Regions from separate parts of the Streptomyces sp. NBC_01428 genome, predicted to be linked through region 2. Evidence: riboswitches for the same ligand, from Rfam matches in the RefSeq annotation. Region 2 holds a riboswitch; each other region holds the start of a gene.
The links. Region 2 has a riboswitch for cyclic di-AMP ahead of OG406_RS36520 (C40 family peptidase). Riboswitches for the same ligand answer to the same signal wherever they lie in the genome.
Positions count from the first base shown of each region.

Region 1: it holds a riboswitch for cyclic di-AMP, as region 2 does, so the genes downstream of both, OG406_RS23765 (LysM peptidoglycan-binding domain-containing protein) here and OG406_RS36520 (C40 family peptidase) in region 2, are expected to answer to the same signal.
Region 3: it holds a riboswitch for cyclic di-AMP, as region 2 does, so the genes downstream of both, OG406_RS11540 (M23 family metallopeptidase) here and OG406_RS36520 (C40 family peptidase) in region 2, are expected to answer to the same signal.

Region 1 is NZ_CP109499.1:5,470,135-5,476,037, forward strand. It holds gene OG406_RS23760 (transglycosylase family protein) at 1-622, shown strand, start outside; cyclic di-AMP (ydaO/yuaA leader) riboswitch at 806-997, shown strand; gene OG406_RS23765 (LysM peptidoglycan-binding domain-containing protein) at 1,002-1,700, shown strand; gene eno (phosphopyruvate hydratase) at 2,044-3,330, shown strand; gene OG406_RS23775 (FtsB family cell division protein) at 3,455-3,931, shown strand; gene OG406_RS23780 (DUF501 domain-containing protein) at 3,972-4,604, shown strand; gene OG406_RS23785 (Ppx/GppA phosphatase family protein) at 4,601-5,542, shown strand.
Region 2 is NZ_CP109499.1:8,359,300-8,365,202, reverse strand. It holds gene OG406_RS36535 (DUF2306 domain-containing protein) at 1-1,074, opposite strand, end outside; gene OG406_RS36530 (PadR family transcriptional regulator) at 1,160-1,690, opposite strand; gene OG406_RS36525 (hypothetical protein) at 1,858-2,175, shown strand; gene OG406_RS36520 (C40 family peptidase) at 2,257-3,834, opposite strand; cyclic di-AMP (ydaO/yuaA leader) riboswitch at 3,844-4,014, opposite strand; gene OG406_RS36515 (hypothetical protein) at 4,479-4,703, shown strand; gene OG406_RS36510 (alpha/beta hydrolase) at 4,748-5,494, opposite strand; gene OG406_RS36505 (hypothetical protein) at 5,861-5,903, opposite strand, start outside.
Region 3 is NZ_CP109499.1:2,674,392-2,680,294, forward strand. It holds gene OG406_RS11525 (bifunctional acetate--CoA ligase family protein/GNAT family N-acetyltransferase) at 1-1,520, opposite strand, end outside; gene OG406_RS11530 (HPr family phosphocarrier protein) at 1,698-1,979, shown strand; gene OG406_RS11535 (GntR family transcriptional regulator) at 2,221-2,916, opposite strand; gene OG406_RS11540 (M23 family metallopeptidase) at 3,114-3,878, opposite strand; cyclic di-AMP (ydaO/yuaA leader) riboswitch at 3,892-4,049, opposite strand; gene OG406_RS11545 (M16 family metallopeptidase) at 4,263-5,651, opposite strand; gene OG406_RS11550 (M16 family metallopeptidase) at 5,648-5,903, opposite strand, start outside.

The DNA.
Region 1 (5,903 bases), 2.9 Mb from region 2:
CCTCAGCAAGGACTCGGCCGGGGTCGACGTCGACACGGGCATGGGTGACGGCGCGTCGGACGACGCCGGCGACTCCGGTTCGAGCGGGCTGTCCACCTCGCCCAGCGCCTCCCCTTCCACCGAATCGTCCAGATCGTCGGATTCCTCCGGTGCGAGTGACACCGCCTCGCCGAAGGCGACCGAGAGCGGCACGAAGTCCGGCGGCTCACAGGACGCCAACAGCTCCGACAAGTCGGACAAGTCGACGTCCGATGCATCAGAGTCGGACAAGTCGGGCCGCAGTGACGCCTCTTCGGAGCCCTCCGGGGACGCGTCCACCGCGGCCGGACGGCACCGCGGCGGCAGCGCCGACGAGGACGGGGCGGACGCGGCGACCGACAGCCGTACCGACGGCACTGCCGGGCGGCACGCCTCGCGCGGTTCGGACGACGCGCGTGACGCCGGCGACGGCACCTACGTCGTGCGCTCCGGCGACAACCTCTGGAAGATCGCCGACGCCCTCGACGTCACGGGCGGATGGGCCGACCTGTACGCCGCCAACGAGAAGACCGTGGGCATCGACCCGGACCTCATCCTGCCCGGTCAGAGCCTTGCTGTTGATAGCGAATCGGTCGAAAAGTAGCGGGAGTTCACGTCACGGTTCGCCGTGGAATGTCCGGTTTGGTGCGAGTGAGACATGAGTCTCAGAAGCCCTGATCGTCTTTGAAATTCAGGCGATCGACTGCTTACGGTCGTGACCGCTCGCCACAGCGGGCCCCGACGGTCGCAACGCCGAATCCTGCCAGCGGCCGTACGGGAACAGTCGTCGCGTCAAGCGCCGTAGGCAGGAGCGGGGGACCCAAGGTAAGTGCCGCGACCGGGAGTTGAGAGACGCCCGGGGACGGCTTGGGGTAAAGCCGCACGCCGTGGTTCCGAGACGGGACCGGGGACGTGCGGCCGGGCAACTCAACCGGCCCGAACCCGACAGCTCACCTCGCAGGCGTCGGTGAGGGGATCTCTCGATGCTGTTTTCCAGCAAGGGCAAGCACCGCCGTCCGAACAAGGCCACCCGGGTCGCCACGCTCGCCGGTGTCACCGGTGTCGCCATCGCCGCGCCGCTGATGGCCGCGGGCAACGCCTCCGCCGCGACCGGCTCCGAGTGGGACGCCGTCGCCCAGTGCGAGTCCGGCGGCAACTGGTCGATCAACACCGGCAACGGGTACTACGGCGGCCTGCAGTTCTCGTCCTCCACCTGGGCCGCGTACGGCGGCACCGCGTACGCCTCCACCGCCGACCAGGCCTCGAAGTCGCAGCAGATAGCCGTCGGCGAGAAGGTCCTCGCCGCGCAGGGCAAGGGTGCCTGGCCGACCTGCGGCACCGGCCTGTCGAGCGCCGCCTACAGCGGTGGCAGCTCCACCCCCGCGGCGCCGTCGACCTCCTCCGGCTCCTCGTCGGCCGGCAGCTCGCAGGACCGCACGTCCGAGCAGCCCGCCTCCCGTTCGCAGGAGCGCCCGGCCGCCAAGAAGACCGTCACCACCCCGACCGGCAAGAAGGTCGAGAAGGGCGACGGCGAGTACAAGGTCGTCAAGGGTGACACCCTCAGCTCGATCGCCCAGAAGCACCACGTCAAGGGCGGCTGGCAGAAGCTGTTCAAGCTGAACCACGACATCGTGGACGACGCCGACTTCATCTTCCCGGGCCAGCAGCTCCACCTGCACTGAGCGAGGCCGCACACCGGCCGGACGTGGTCGCCCTCGGCGGACGGCGACCACCACCCGGCCCGGCGGCTCCGCCCGGCTGAACGACAGCCCCTCGCGGGCCCGGTCCCCGGGCCTGATCCCCACCGAGGGTTCCCGTCCCCACGGGCTCCCCGCTCCGGCGCGTGTTCCCCCGTACGCGCCGGAGCGGGGTTTTTCATCTCGTTTTTGTTCCGATCGGGAACAATATGTACCCCGAGTTCTGCCCAAGGGGTGGTCGATCGGCTGGCCGATCCCTCCGGGCCGGTTAGGCTCGTCCCGCAGGACTAGCCAAGCCCTGCGTATTCGCGTCACATCCCAGAAGGAGATGCTCGTGCCGTCCATCGACGTCGTCGTAGCCCGGGAAATCCTGGACTCCCGAGGCAACCCCACGGTCGAGGTCGAGGTCGGCCTCGACGACGGCAGCACGGGTCGTGCCGCCGTTCCGTCCGGCGCCTCCACCGGTGCCTTCGAGGCCATCGAGCTCCGTGACGGTGACCCCAACCGTTACCAGGGCAAGGGTGTCGAGAAGGCCGTCCTCGCCGTCATCGAGCAGATCGGCCCGGAGCTCGTCGGCTACGACGCCACCGAGCAGCGCCTGATCGACCAGGCGATGTTCGACCTGGACGCCACCGACAACAAGGGCTCGCTCGGCGCCAACGCGATCCTCGGCGTCTCGCTCGCCGTCGCGCACGCCGCCTCCGAGGCGTCCGACCTGCCGCTCTTCCGCTACCTGGGCGGCCCGAACGCGCACCTGCTGCCCGTTCCGATGATGAACATCCTGAACGGCGGGTCGCACGCCGACTCGAACGTGGACATCCAGGAGTTCATGATCGCCCCGATCGGCGCGGAGTCGTTCTCGGAGGCCCTGCGCTGGGGCGCCGAGATCTACCACACGCTCAAGAAGGTGCTGAAGACCAAGGGCTTGTCGACCGGCCTCGGTGACGAGGGCGGCTTCGCCCCGAACCTGGAGTCCAACCGCGCCGCCCTCGACCTCATCGTCGAGGCCATCAAGCAGGCCGGTTACATCCCCGGTGAGCAGATCGGCCTCGCGCTCGACGTCGCCGCGTCCGAGTTCTACAAGGACGGCAAGTACGAGTTCGAGGGCAAGTCCCGCTCGGCCGCCGAGATGACGGAGTACTACGAGGAGCTCGTCTCCGCGTACCCGCTCGTCTCCATCGAGGACCCGCTGTACGAGGACGACTGGGCCGGCTGGAAGGTCATCACCGACCGGCTGGGCGACAAGGTCCAGATCGTCGGCGACGACCTCTTCGTCACCAACCCGGAGCGTCTGGCCCGCGGCATCGAGGAGGGCTCCGCCAACGCCCTGCTCGTCAAGGTCAACCAGATCGGCTCGCTGACCGAGACGCTGGACGCCGTCGAGCTGGCCCAGCGCAACGGCTTCAAGTGCATGATGTCCCACCGCTCCGGCGAGACCGAGGACGTCACCATCGCCGACCTCGCGGTCGCCGTGAACTGCGGCCAGATCAAGACCGGCGCCCCGGCTCGCTCGGACCGCGTCGCCAAGTACAACCAGCTGCTGCGCATCGAGGAGATCCTCGACGACGCCGCGGTGTACGCCGGCCGCAGCGCCTTCCCCCGCTTCAAGGGCTGAGCACCACCCGCTCCTTAGGAAGCGTCGTACGTACGTCCCCGTACTCGGTCCCGTACCGTGTGCGGGGACGTACGCACGTGACGGGCCCGCACCACGGTGGGCCGGTACTGGGGAGGCGGGACTCATGGCCGTGAAGGACCGGGACCGGTTCTCCACCTCGACCAGGCTCAAGCTGCTCGGCGAGCAGACGGCGGCCCGGGTCTACCGCTCCCAGACCAAACGGCAGGCCCGCCGTTCCCGGCTCACCGGCCGGGCCGCGCTCCTCGCTCTCGTCCTGTGCTCCCTGATCGTCGCGCTCGCCTATCCCATGCGGCAGTACGTCTCCCAGCGTGCCGAGGTCGCCGACCTGGAGCACCGTCAGGAGCAGGCCCGTCAGCGGGTCGAGCAACTGCGTGACCTGAAGGCCCGCTGGCAGGACGACGCGTACGCCGAGCACCAGATCCGGCAGCGGCTGCACTACGTCATGCCGGGCGAGAACGGCTACATCGTGGTCGACCCGGACGCGGCGAAGCAGGCCCGCGCCGGCCAGGGTGCCGCCGACCGCCCCTGGTACACCAACGTCTGGGACGGCGTGGACAAGTCCGACGCCGCCGACCAGTGACGAACCCCTGAACTGACCAGAAAGACACGTGACTCACGGCATGGAAACGCCACCGCCGACCACCCCGCGCACCGAGCCCACCGACGCCGACGTCGAGGCCTTCAAGCAGCAGCTCGGCCGGCCGCCGCGCGGGCTGCGCGCGATCGCGCACCGCTGCCCCTGCGGTCAGCCCGACGTGGTGGAGACGGCGCCCCGCCTCCCCGACGGCACCCCCTTCCCGACCACGTACTACCTGACGTGCCCCCGGGCGGCGTCCGCGATCGGGACCCTGGAGGCCAACGGGGTCATGAAGGAGATGACGGACCGGCTGGCGACCGACCCGGAACTGGCCGCCGCCTACCGCGCCGCCCACGAGGACTACATCGCGCGCCGTGACGCCATCGAGGTCCTGGCGGGCTTCCCGAGCGCGGGCGGCATGCCGGACCGGGTCAAGTGCCTGCACGTCCTCGTCGCCCACTCGCTGGCCGCGGGACCGGGCGTGAACCCGCTCGGCGACGAGACCATCGCGATGCTGCCGGAGTGGTGGCGCAAGGGAGCGTGCGTGACGGTCCCCGGCGCGCCGGCCGGCGAGGGGTGGCAGACGGGGACGACGGAGGACGGCACCGGCCACTTCGCCGTGAAGCCCGTGGAGGCCGCTGAGACCGCCGAGCCCGTCGAAGGTGACGGCCGGTGACCCGCGTCGCCGCGATCGACTGCGGTACGAACTCGATCCGCCTGCTGGTCGCCGACGCGGACCCGGAGACCGGGGAACTCGTCGACCTGGACCGCCGGATGACCATCGTCCGGCTCGGCCAGGGCGTCGACCGGACGGGACGGCTCGCCCCGGAGGCGCTGGAGCGGACGTTCGCCGCGTGCCGCGAGTACGCCGCCGTCATCAAGGAGCACGGCGCCGAGCGGCTCCGCTTCGTGGCCACCTCCGCCTCCCGGGACGCCGAGAACCGCGACGACTTCGTGCGCGGCGTCCTCGACATCCTCGGCGTCGAACCCGAGGTCATCAGCGGGGACCAGGAGGCGGAGTTCTCCTTCACCGGCGCGACCCTGGAACTGAAGGGCAGCGACGACCTGGCCAAGCCGTACCTCGTGGTGGACATCGGCGGCGGCTCGACCGAGTTCGTGGTCGGCGCCGACACGGTGCGCGCGGCACGCTCCGTGGACGTCGGCTGCGTGCGGATGACGGAGCGGCACCTCGTGTACGACGGCGGCGTCACCGACCCGCCCACCGCCGAGCAGGTCGCGGCCATGCGCGCCGACATCGAGGCGGCCCTCGACCTCGCCGCCGAGACCGTCCCGCTGCGCGAGGCACGCACGCTCGTCGGCCTGGCGGGCTCGGTCACCACGGTCTCGGCGATCGCCCAGGAGCTGCCCGCCTACGACCCCGCGGCCATCCACCACTCGCGGATCCCCGTCGAGCGGGTCCGCGAGATCACCGAGTGGCTGCTGCGCTCCACCCACGCCGAGCGCGCGGCCGTCCCCTCCATGCATCCGGGGCGCGTCGACGTGATCGGCGCGGGCGCCCTGGTCCTCCTGTCGATCATGGAGCGCACCGGCGCCCGGGAGGTCGTCGTGAGCGAGCACGACATCCTCGACGGCATCGCCTGGTCGGTGGCCTAGGCCGGTCGCCCGGGCGGTGGCCTGGGTCTCCTTTGCTACCGATCAGTAGCCTCGGCTGAGCAGGTCGGCTAGCGTATGAGCGGGTCCGAGGGGGTCGGGAGAGCCCCTCGGGCGCACCGCGCCGAGAAAGTTCGTGAAGTTCTTCACAAGGAAAAAACCCCTGCTGGGCGTGGAAGGGGCCGGTTGGGCCTCCGAGCGGGGTCCGGTCACCCCCGGAGCGGGTTCAACGGCGCGTTGCGGGCGCGTTTCCGGTCGGTGAAACAGAGGAGTTGCCCACTGGGCCGAACGGGTCGGAGTGCAGCTCACGCGGTGTTGACAAGGGTACGAACCGTACGCGTGCCGCCCTCGCGGACCATGACCT
Region 2 (5,903 bases):
CGCCGTGGTCGCCAGCGCGCCGCAGCCGATCGCCGCTCCCGCCGAGACGGCCGTGAGCCGGTCGAGGCCCAGCGTCCGTTCGAAGAGCGGTGCGGCGGCCGCCGACAGCACCGGTGCCAGGCACAGGGCCGTCCAGTGCAGCCGCCACTCCTCCCGGGCCCAGGGGCGGCCCTCACGGCCGGTGCGCAGGGCGCAGGAGGCCATGACCGCGTAGGTGACGGCGTACGGCAGGAGATACGCGAGCAGCAGCCGGCGTCCGGGGGTTCCGAAGTCCAGGCCGGCGCGGACGATCCAGGTGAGGGCGACCGCTCCGGCGAGGTGGGCGACGGCCAGGACGGGCAGCGGGGCCCAGGACCGGGACATGCCGGAGATCTTCCGGCGCCGGTCCAGGGAGCGCGAGGCGATGAGGGCGCCGAAGGCGACCACCGAGCCGAGGTGCATGGTGGCCGCGCGGTTGATCTCCACCATGGAGAGGCCGGGCATGATCATGGGCAGGCCGCCCCACTCGAACCGCAGCAGGGGCGCCGTCAGCAGGAAGCCGTAGCAGAGCAGCATCCAGCGCTGGTGCAGGTCCGGATAGCCGGCGACGGCGGAGAGCACGCCGAACGTCACGCTCAGGACGGTGCCCACCAGGATGGTGGCGAGCACGATCCAGAAGGCGGCCCCGCTGAACGCGTCCTCGGGCGCGGTCCGCGCCAGGTACAGCGCGGCGCCGGCCATCGACGCGTAAACGGTGACGGCGAAGACCACCCCGAGGACGCGGTGCAGCCGGGTCCGCCGCCGCACGGCGGTGAGCACCTGCAACGGCCCGAGGAGCATGAGGAGGCCGCCGAGGACGGAGTGCACGATCAGCGGCAGGAGGCTGTGGCGGTACGGCTCGATCCGGGTGGCGAGGGCGTCCGCCACGTAGCGGGGCGAGACCACGCGCCCGAGGATCCACTCGCCGAACGCCGGTGCGCCGGGTCGCGCGTACGGCCACAGCTCGGTCATCGCGATGGGCGCGTAGCCCACGCACACCGCCGAGACGGCGATGACGGCTGCACGGCGCCAGGTGGTGCCCGTCGGACGACGCACGGCGACTCCCTGCTCGTGGTCGCGGACCGACCATCGATAGTCTCGTTTGGACTATCGAGACGGTAGGGCCGCCCGGGCGCCGGGGTCAACGGTCTGTCGCGTCCTCGTCCCGCCGCTGCACCCATTGCCAGAAGTCGACCATCATGCGCTCGTACCGGATGCCGAATTCCAGAGCGTCGCGCTGCCCCCGGGTCAGCAGCTCCCCGACGCTCTCCGCCAGCACCTCGTAGTCGCCGAGCGTCCGGACGTGCTCGTCCAGCTGAACTGGCCCGAGCAGGTCCGGCCGGCCGCCGAACCAGAGCTTGAGGATGCCGCGCTCCCGGGCCTCGACCGGGACGAAGGCGGTGTCGTCCAGCCAGTCCCGCAGCGCGGCCCTGCCCTCGTCGGTCAGCGTGAGCACCCGGCGGTTGCGGCCGCTCTCCTGGCGCACCTGTGCGAGAAGGCCTGCCTCCAGGAGGCGGTCGCACTGCGCGTACACCTGGGCGTGCGGAACGGACCAGAAGGGCGCCACCGTGCGCGCCGCCTCACCCTTGACGTCGTACGCGCTGGCCTCGCCGAGCTTGTCGATGACGCCGAGCACGAGGAACGAGGCGGTGGTCAACCGAGCATCAGCCATGGGCCCGACCGTATCGCCACCCGAACACCGCGCGGCACACCCGTGAGGACGCCGCGGAGGGCGCCCGACGCGAAGAACGCGCGGGTGACCGTCACAATGCGGGGTATACGGGCGATCACACTGCCGACCGCACTCAGGCCCGCGGGGCACGCACGCTAGGAGTTCTTGTGACCACCTACGTCATCACCGTTCCCGGGACGTTCGTCCACGGCGTCTCGGACTCCTCCCGCGCAGACGTGGAACGCAGGCTGCGCCCCCAGGACCCGCAGAACACGGACCTGGGCGAGACGGAGGAACTGAGCCTGCTGACCGTGGACGAGAACCACACGTTCTCGGTCCGGCTGGAGGTCGAGGCCGCGGACCGGCGCACCGCCGAGGCGGAGGCGGTACGCCTCGTCTCCGGGGCGCTGCGCGAGAGCGGCCTCTCCGAGAACGACGCTCCGCTGGGGCCGGCCGCCGTCACGGGAATCGACAGCGAGTTCTGACTCCGACGGGGCCGGAGAGGCCCGGAACGTCGGCGGGACCGGCGGCCACGGCATCACCGTGGCCGCCGGTCCCGCCGTCACTCAGACCGGCCGTACGACGCTGTGGATCGCCGCCTGCCCTGCGTGCTGGACGGATTCCTCGGTGATCCGCCCTCCGGGGCTGGGCGCGTGGACCATCATGCCGTCGCCGACGTAGAGGCCCACGTGGCTCAGGTCCCCGTGGAAGAAGATCAGGTCGCCCGGCTGGACCCCGGCCAGGGCGACGGCCGGTCCGATCCGCGCCTGGTCGGACGTCGACCGCGGCAGCAGCACGCCGGCGCTGCGCCAGGCGGCCTGGGTCAGGCCGGAGGGGTCGTACGAGCCGGGCCCGGACGCTCCCCACACGCACGGTCTGCCGACCTGGGCGCGGGCGAACGCGACGGCCTCGGCGGCCCGGGTGTCGTACCCGGCGACCGACGGCACCGCGACCGCAGCCATGCTCCCCGTGTCGTACCCGGCGACCGGCGGCACCGCGACAGCGGCCATGCTCCCCGTGTCGTACTCGGCGACCGGCGGCACCGCGACAGCGGCCATGCTCCCCGTGTCGTACCCGGTGACCGGCGGCACCGCGAGGGCGGGGATGCTTCCGGTGTCGTACCCGGGGTTCGGATCGGCGGACCAGGGGGCGCCGGGCGCCGGCTGGTTCACGGGTTCCGGCCACGACGGGTACCGGCTGTCGTCGACGGCCGGGGCCACCGGCTGGGCCGGGGCGGACCACATCTCCTGCGGCGGCAGGTACTCGACGGCCGCAACCGGCAGCGGGGCATTCTCGACCTGCGAGTACCCGGCCTCGACCGCCGGCCACGCGGCACCGGCCACGGACGGGTACGCGGCCGTCGCGGCCGGTACCTGCGCGTTCCGGGCCGGCCAGTACGGGTCCGCGGGGGCGGCCGTCTCCGCGGGCGGCAGTGCAAGGGGCGGGTACGCGACCGGCGCCGCCACGCTCCGCCGCGCGTTGTGCCGGGTCAGCAGGTCCTGCGCGGCGGCCAGTTTGCGCCGGGCGCGGTCCTTGCGGAACCGCGGGGAGGACGTGTCGGCGGCGGGCGTGGGTCCGCTCACCACCGGAAGGGGCCCGGTGGCCGGGGCGCCGCCGTCCGGCACCGCGAGGGCGCGCCCGGTCGTCGGCCCGGACACCGGGCCGGCGGTCAGTTCGAGGACGGGACGGGCGGTGAGTTCCGCGACCGGCGCCGCGACAGGGCCGGCCGTCAGTTCCCGTACGGGAGCAGCCGTCAACTCGGCTACAGCGCGGACGTCTTGGGCGGGAAGCTCCATGGGGCGTCCGGCGCCCCCGCCGGACCGGGCGGTCCCGCGCCCTCGGTCGGGCTGCCGGTCCACGGGCAGTACGGCCGCGACCGTGGGTCCCAGCCGGGAACGCGCGCCGTCGAACCACTGGCGCATGAGATCGCTCTGGGCGGCATCGACACCCCCGCGCTGTTCCACGGCCGGGCCCTGGTCGGTGAGCCGTCGGGCCACGGCGCGCCGGTCGCCCTGCCGGGAGGAGAGGCCGGCCAGGGCGCGGGTGGCGTTGAAGTTGCCGGTGTCGTCCTCGGCCCGGTCGTAGAGGGATGCGAGCCGTCGGCGGACTTCGTCGCCGCTGGGCTCGGTGCGTTCCGGCGCCATGGGGATGGCACTCCTTCCGTCGTCCGCCTACCGGGTTAGCTGTCGGGTTCGGGCGGACGGTTCCGGAAGGTATGCCCTACGGCCCTTGCCCCGTAAGGCAGTTGGCCGATTCACCCCAGGTTCGGTGGGTCCCCGGCTCCGGCTGCCACGAGGACGGGCCGGACTCGGCGGAGGCCGCACCGCCCGGCGAGCGTTCGCCGGAGGGAGTCGGGCGGCCTGGTCGTCAACCTAGCGAGGTTGTGACCTCCGTGTGAAGATCCACGTCCCAGATGTCCGATACATTTTCGTGACCTTCGTCGCATCGCCCCGCTGTGCGACCACGGGAGCACACCCCGTGCGCGAACAGGCCGTCGGGAAGACCGCGTTCGGCGGTGCGGGCCCGTCGCGAGTTCGCGTCCGCCCCCGCTCCCTCCATCACATCTCCACGGTGGGCCGGGACTTCCGGTCGGCGCGAGCAGGCCGTTCGAGGTACGAAAAGAACTGGCGTTCCCTGACGGCTCGTTCGACATCGTCGGCTGTCGTTGGTCATGCCGTGACCGGTTCTGGCCGACCCGGCCGGATCACCACCGCGTCGGCGGCGCGGCCCTACCGTCGAGGCAAGGAAGGCCCGCGGAAGGCCCTGAGAGCGAGTCGAGGATCCCCACGTGCACGATGCACCGATCTATGCCCAACTGATCTCCGAACGCGGCGACATACCGACGCTCGTCCGGAGCGAAGCCCGGCGGCTGCAGCGCGACTTCGAGTGGATCCTCAGCTGGGATCCGTCCACGGGCGGTCCGCTTCCCGGGTCCGCCCCGCGCGTCACGGCCGGCTCGCGTCGCTCCTTCGCCCCCGGTCCGGATCCCGCGGACCGGCTGGATTCCGCCTAGTTCATGCCCGGTGAAAGCCGCCTCCCGCCCGGTCGGGCGCGGGTCTAGAGGACGCCGGGTTCGCCGTTCGGCCCCTCGGCGGGAAGCCGCTCGTCCGGGCCGTCGGCGCGGGACACCAGACCGGCGACCGCCGAGCCCGTGGCCTCGTGCCAGGTCCGCGCGCGCCGCAGCATCGCGTGGTCACCGCCCGCGACCCGTACGGCGCTCGCGGAGGATCCTTCCTTCGCGGCCCGGCGCACCAGGGCGAAGGACGACGCGGGCTCGGTGATCCGGTCCCGGTCGCCGTGCAGCACGATCACCCGCTTGTCCCGCAGATGGGCCACCGGCTCGCCCGTCGGACACCAGGGCGCCAGGGCGACCACGGCCCTCACCTGGGGCGCGGCGGCGGCGCGCAGGGCTGCGCGGCCTCCCATCGAGTGACCGACCAGCACCACCGGCACGTCCCCCACCAGATCGGTGAGTTCGGCGAGGGCCCGGTGGACGTCGGCGACCGGATCGGCGGCTGCTCCGTTCCAGCCGCGTACGCGGTAGCGCACCTGCCCGACGAAGACGTCCTCGTCCGGCACGGCCCGGGTGACGGCGCGCACGAAGGGCCGCATCCGCAGCCCCGAGACGTGCCAGGGCCGGGAGGGCGCCCGACTGTCCGCCCTGCCGCCGTGCAGGATCAGCACCGCGGCCCGTGCCGGACCCGCGTCCCCGCCCGTGAGCCGGTGCGGCACCAGCGCCGTCAGCGTCCGGGCCGCCCCGGGACGCAGTCCGTCGCGGGCGGACATCCGCGCAGAGCCTCGCATGACACCTCTTCACCGTCGGAGCGTTCTCGACGCCCCACCCTAGGCCGACGAGGGATCGTGCCGCCGGTCACTGGATATCCGGAGCCGACGCGCGGACGGTTTGGTGGAGCCGCCGCCCGCCGGGCCCGCGCGAGGCGCCATCCCGGGAAGGGGCACGTGCCTCTTCCGTCCCGCAGCCGGATCAGGGGCTCCGGCCGGTCGCGGTCAGGCGCGTGCCACCGCATGAACCCGCCCCCGGTCGTCCCTGTCCAGCTCGACCGGAGGCGGGCGGTCGGTGGACCTACGCCTTCCTCACATCGTCCGGACCGGGTACGGCGACCGGACCGGGACTCCCGTGGGCCTTCGAGGCGGGTCGTCGGTGCGGTCTCACTCGGCTCCGCCGGGGCGGCCGCCGTAGCCGCTGCGCCAC
Region 3 (5,903 bases), 5.7 Mb from region 2:
GGGAGGGGCTGGCGGGCCAGCAGCAGTCCGGCGTCGACGAGTTCGGTGATCGTGTCCACGCGGATGACGCCGGCCTGGCGCAGCAGGGCGGAGACGGTGGCGTGCGGGAGTCGGGTGGCGCGTACGGCGTGTCCCTGGGGGGCCGCTCCGCCGTGCCGTGCTCCCTGGACCACGACCAGTGGCTTCGCCGCGGCGGTCCGGCGCGCGAGGCGGGTGAACTTGCGCGGGTTGCCGATGGATTCGAGGTACATGAGGGCGACGTCGGTGTCCGGGTCGTCGAACCAGTACTGGAGGACGTCGTTGCCGGACACGTCCGCCCGGTTGCCGGAGGAGATGAAGGTCGACACGCCGGTCACTCCGGTGACGCCGCCGCCCCGGCGGTGCAGCCGGGAGAGCAGGGCGATGCCGATGGCGCCGGACTGCGCGAAGAGCCCGATCCGTCCGGGACGCGGCATCTCGGGGGCGAGGGAGGCGTTCAACCGCACCTCCGGTGAGGTGTTGATGACGCCGAAGGCGTTCGGCCCGATGATCCGCATCCCGTACGTGCGCGCGTGCCGGACGAGTTCGCGCTGGCGCTCGCGTCCCTCCACGCCGCTCTCGGCGTAGCCGGCGGAGACCACCACGAGCCCCTGCACCCCGTGCTCGCCGCACTCGCTGACGACGTCGAGGACCTGCTCGGCGGGGACGGCGACGACCGCGAGGTCGACGGGCTCCTCGATGTCCCGGACGGAGCGGTGCGCTGGGACACCGTCCAGGTCCTTCTCCTCCAGTGCCCTGTTCACGGCGTAGAGGCGGCCGGTGAAGCCGGCCCCGCGGAGGTTGTCGAGCACACTGCGGCCCACTCCCCCCGGGGTGCGCCCCGCCCCGATGACGGCGACGGAGCCGGGCGCCAGGAGCCGCTTCACGGACCGCGCCTCGGCGCGCTGTTCCCGGGCACGCTGCACGGCGAGCGAGCGGTCGGTGGGTTCGAGGTCGAACTCCAGGCGTACGACGCCGTCCTCGAAGCTGCGCTTCTGGGTGTATCCGGCGTCCGTGAAGACCTTGATCATCTTGTTGTTCGCGGGGAGCACCTCGGCGGCGAAGCGGCGGATCCCGCGCTCGCGGGCCACGGCCGCGACGTGTTCGAGGAGGGCCGAGGCGACACCGCGGCCCTGATGGGCGTCCTGTACGAGGAAGGCGACCTCCGCCTCGTCGGCGGGCGCGGACGCGGGCAGGCCCCGGGCGTCGATCCGGTCGTACCGCACCGTGGCGATGAACTCGCCGCCGACCGTGGCCGCCAGACCCACCCGGTCGACGAAGTCGTGGTGCGTGAAACGGTGGACGTCCTTGGCGGAGAGCCGGGGGTAGGGCGCGAAGAAGCGGTAGTACTTCGACTCGTCCGACACCTGCTCGTAGAAGCTGACCAGTCGCTCCGCGTCGTCGACCGTGATGGGCCTGACGCGCGCGGTGCCGCCGTCGCGCAGCACCACGTCGGCCTCCCAGTGCGCGGGGTACTCGTGCCGGTCCGACGGGGTCTGCATGCGCCCCAGACTACGGCTCGCGTACGACAACGGCGCGAGGCAGTCTGTGCGGAACGGGCGTCGTACCGGGGCCGCGGTGGGACGCTGCTCGTGGGCCGGAGACAGTGCCGTCCGGGCAGGCTTCACGATATGGGACACTGGTCTAGACAACCCTGAACAGCTGAAGGGCAGCATCACATGGCTGAGCGCCGCGTCAACGTCGGCTGGGCTGAGGGCCTCCACGCCCGCCCCGCCTCCATCTTCGTCCGGGCCACCACGGCCTCCGGCGTCCCCGTGACGATCGCCAAGGCCGACGGCAACCCCGTCAACGCGGCCTCCATGCTGGCGGTCCTCGGTCTGGGCGCCCAGGGCGGCGAGGAGATCGTCCTCGCGTCGGACGCCGAGGGTGCGGACGCCGCCCTCGACCGCCTGGCGAAGCTGGTCGCCGAGGGGCTCGACGAGCTCCCCGAGACCGTCTGAGCCCCCTAGGCACTCGGACATCACACGGCTGAGCCGCGCCATCCCCCACCGGGAGGCGCGGCTCAGCCGTTTCCGTACGCCGTCCCGCGTTTTCGTACACCGTCCCGGAATTCACGGGACACGTCCGGATCACACCGTGCGTGAACGAAAGGAACGCGTGCCCGAAATTCCCGGCACGCGAATAAAACGGCAGCAGAAATAGCGCCCCGCCGAATAACCCTCTTTGTATACGGCGCCCGTGTTAATGACGCTGGCCCGTCATGTTTACGGGATGTTGCGAAGTCCTCACACGGTCCTGCCGGTCCCCGCCGGCGGGGAATCGCAGCCGGTGCGCGGCCGCCGAGCGCTCCGCGTGCAGCGCGGTGATCGCACGGGCCCGCTCGCCGTCCCCTCGGGCGACCGCGTCGACGATGCCGCCGTGCTCCGCCCAGGACTCGGCGGGGTTGACCGGCGCCTCGACCACGTACATCCAGGCGATCTTGTGTCGCAGCTGGGAGAGGGTCGACGTCAGCGCGGGGCTTCCGGAGGCCTGTGCGAGCGTCTCGTGGAACCAGCCGCCCAGGGAGCGCAGATCCTCACTGTTGCCCCGCCTGGAGCGCTCCTGGCCCAGCCTGACCAGCCCGCGAAGCACCTTGAGGTGGGCCTCGGTACGACGCTGCGCGGCGCGTGCGGCAGCGAGCGGCTCCAGCAGCATGCGCATCTCCAGGAGATCCGCGCCCTCCTGCTCGCTGGGTTCGGCGACACAGGCGCCCGCGTGTCGCCGGGTGACCACGAAGCCCTCGGCCTCCAGGGTGCGCAGCGCCTCGCGCACGGGGACGCGCGAGACGCCGTAGCGCCGCGCGAGCAGTTCCTCGGTGAGCCGGCCGCCACGCTCGTAGACGCCCGCGACGATGTCGTCGCGGATCGCCGTGCATACCGAGTGCGCCGGAATACGCATGACCGGACCTCCGCTTTAATCCCCGCGAAACGCCATCGATTGACGCTTGTTCAGTGACTCTATTGCAGGAAGCCTTAATTTCCGATGGCGGGCCTGAATCCATGGATATTTTTTGGACAGAGGGCCTCCGGAAACGATGATGCCCCGGCTCGGTGAGCCGGGGCATCGAAAACGGTGGAGAAGCCGCGAAGCGGTCGTCAGACGTTGACGCCGTGCGAGCGGAGGTACGCGACGGGGTCCATGTCGGAGCCGTACTCCGCGGTGGTGCGTGCCTCGAAGTGGAGGTGCGGTCCCGTGGTGTTGCCGGTCGAGCCGGAGATCGCGATCTGCTGGCCCGGGGTGACCGTCTGCCCCACGGAGACGCCGATGGACGACAGGTGCCCGTACATGGTGTACGTGCCGTCGTGCATCTTGATCACCACTTGATTGCCGTAGGCGCCGCCCCAGCCGGCCGTGACGACGGTTCCGGCGCCGACGGAGTGCACCGAGGTGCCCGATGCCGCGTGGAAGTCGACTCCGGTGTGGCTGCCGGACGACCAGAGGCTGCCGCCGGTCTTGTAGCCGGTGGAGACGTACGAGCCGGCTATCGGCAGGACGAAGGTGTTGAGCCGCTTGCGCTCGGCGGCACGGGCGGCCCGCTCCTTGGTCTCGCGCGCCTTCGCTGCCTGCTCGGCGGCCTTCTTGCGGGCGGCCTGCTCGGCCTTCTCCCGCGCGGCGGCCACGTCGGCGGCGTGCTGCTGCGCGTCGGCCTGCTCGTCGATCTGCTCGGCCACGGAGTCACCGATGGTGATGGCCTGGGTCAGCCCGGTCTGCTCGGCGGAGGGTTCCGCGGCGAACGCGGGGGCCGCGAGGGTTCCGAGGACACCGGTGGTGGTGAGGGCCGCGACGCCGACTACGTTCTTCGTGGTGCGCTGCACGCGGCTCGGACGACGATGCTTCCCGGTGCCACAGGTGAACGCCATGTAAGGGCTGATCCTTTCCTTCCTTCTCGCCTACCGGGTTAGCTGACGGGTTCGGAGCAGGAAGGTCTCCTACGGGCTCCCTCCGGGGAGGGCGTCCGATTCACCCCAGGGACTACGTGGGTCCCCGGCTCCCCTGGCTCGCGCCATGCGGGGACTCGGCGATGACTGTCCGGTGCCGCGGGCGCGGCGCACTGCCTGACGAACAGCCGGACTGACGCTAAACGCGGCATCTTTCGAACAACAAACGGATCACGGTTTTTGTAGCGCATCCCACAGCACAGAAGGCAACCTCCGTACCAATACGGACATCTTGGGGGCGATGTCCGCGTAAAAGAGGGCCCTGGTGACTCTTCAGTCACCAGGGCCCATCTCGGTCACACGGTCCTACTCGGCGGTGACCACGGTGACTTCACCGATGCCGAGCGCCCTGACCGGCTCCTCGATCTGCGCGGCGTCGCCCACCAGGACGGTCACCAGACGGTCCGTCGGGAAGGCGCTGACGGCGGCGGCGGTGGCCTCCACCGTGCCGGTGGCAGCCAGCTGCTGATAGAGCGTCGACTGGTAGTCGTCCGGCAGGTACTGCTCGACCTGGTCGGCGAGGGTGCCCGCGACAGCCGCCGCCGTCTCGAACTTGAGGGGCGCCACGCCCACCAGGTTCTGCACGGCGACGTCGCGCTCCGCGTCGGTCAGCCCCTCGGCCGCGAGGGTGCGGAGCACCTTCCACAGGTCGTCCAGCGCCGGGCCGGTGTTCGGGGTGTCCACCGAGCCGCTGATGGCGAGCATCGCGGCACCGGTGCCGTCCGGCGCGGAACGAAGGACCTGGCCGAACGCCCGCACGCCGTACGTGTAGCCCTTCTCCTCGCGCAGGACGCGGTCCAGGCGTGAGGTGAGGGTGCCGCCCAGGCAGTAGGTGCCGAGCACCTGGGCCGGCCACACACGGTCGTGCCGGTCGGCGCCGACCCGCCCGATGAGCAGCTGCGTCTGGACGGCGCCGGGGCGGTCCACGATGATCACGCGGCCCGTGTCGTCGGCGTGCACCGGCGGTACGGGGCGCGGCTCGGCGGTCGAACCGGTCCAGGAGCCGAGGGTGTCACCGAGCAGCGCGTCCACGTCCACGTCGGTGAGGTCGCCCACCACCACGGCGGTGGCGGTCGCGGGACGAACGTGCTTCTCGTAGAAGGACCGTACGGCCGCGGAGTCGATCTTCTGGACGGTCTCCTCGGTGCCCTGGCGGGGGCGCGACATGCGCGCGGTCGCCGGGAACAGCTGGCGGGAGAGCTCCTTGGCCGCGCGGCGGGCCGGGTTGGCCGTCTCGTGCGGGATCTCGTCGAGCCGGTTGCGCACCAGGCGCTCGATCTCGCTGTCCGCGAAGGCCGGTGCCCGCAGGGCGTCGGCGAGCAGGCCCAAGCCCTTGGGCAGGCGCGAGACGGGCACTTCGAGGGACAGCCGGACACCGGGGTGGTCGGCGTGCGCGTCGAGCGTGGCGCCGCAGCGCTCCAGCTCGGCGGCGAAGTCCTCGGCCGAGTGCTTGTCGGTGCCCTCGGAGAAGGCACGCGCCATGATCGTGGCGAGGCCGTCCAGGCCCGCGGGCTCTGCCTCCAGCGGCGCGGCGAGGATCACCTCGACGGCGACGACCTGCTGGCCGGGGCGGTGGCAGCGCAGGACGGTCAGGCCGTTGTCGAGGGTGCCGCGCTCGGGGGCGGGGAACGCCCACGGCTTCGGCTGGCCGGCCTGCGGCTGCGGATGGAAGTCCATGGTGGCGAGCTCGGTCACTTCGCCGCCTCCTCGTCGGTGTCGTCAGCGGCGTCGGTGGCTTCGGGGGCGGTGGGCTCGTAGACGAGCACGGCGCGGTTGTCGGGGCGCAGGCGGGCCTTCGCGACCTCCTGGACCTCCTCGGCGGTGACCTCGAGGACGCGCTGTACGGCGGTCAGGGCGAGCTGCGGGTCACCGAACAGGACGGCGTACCGGCACAGTTCGTCCGCGCGGCCGGCGACCGTACCGAGGCGGTCCAGCCACTCGCGCTCC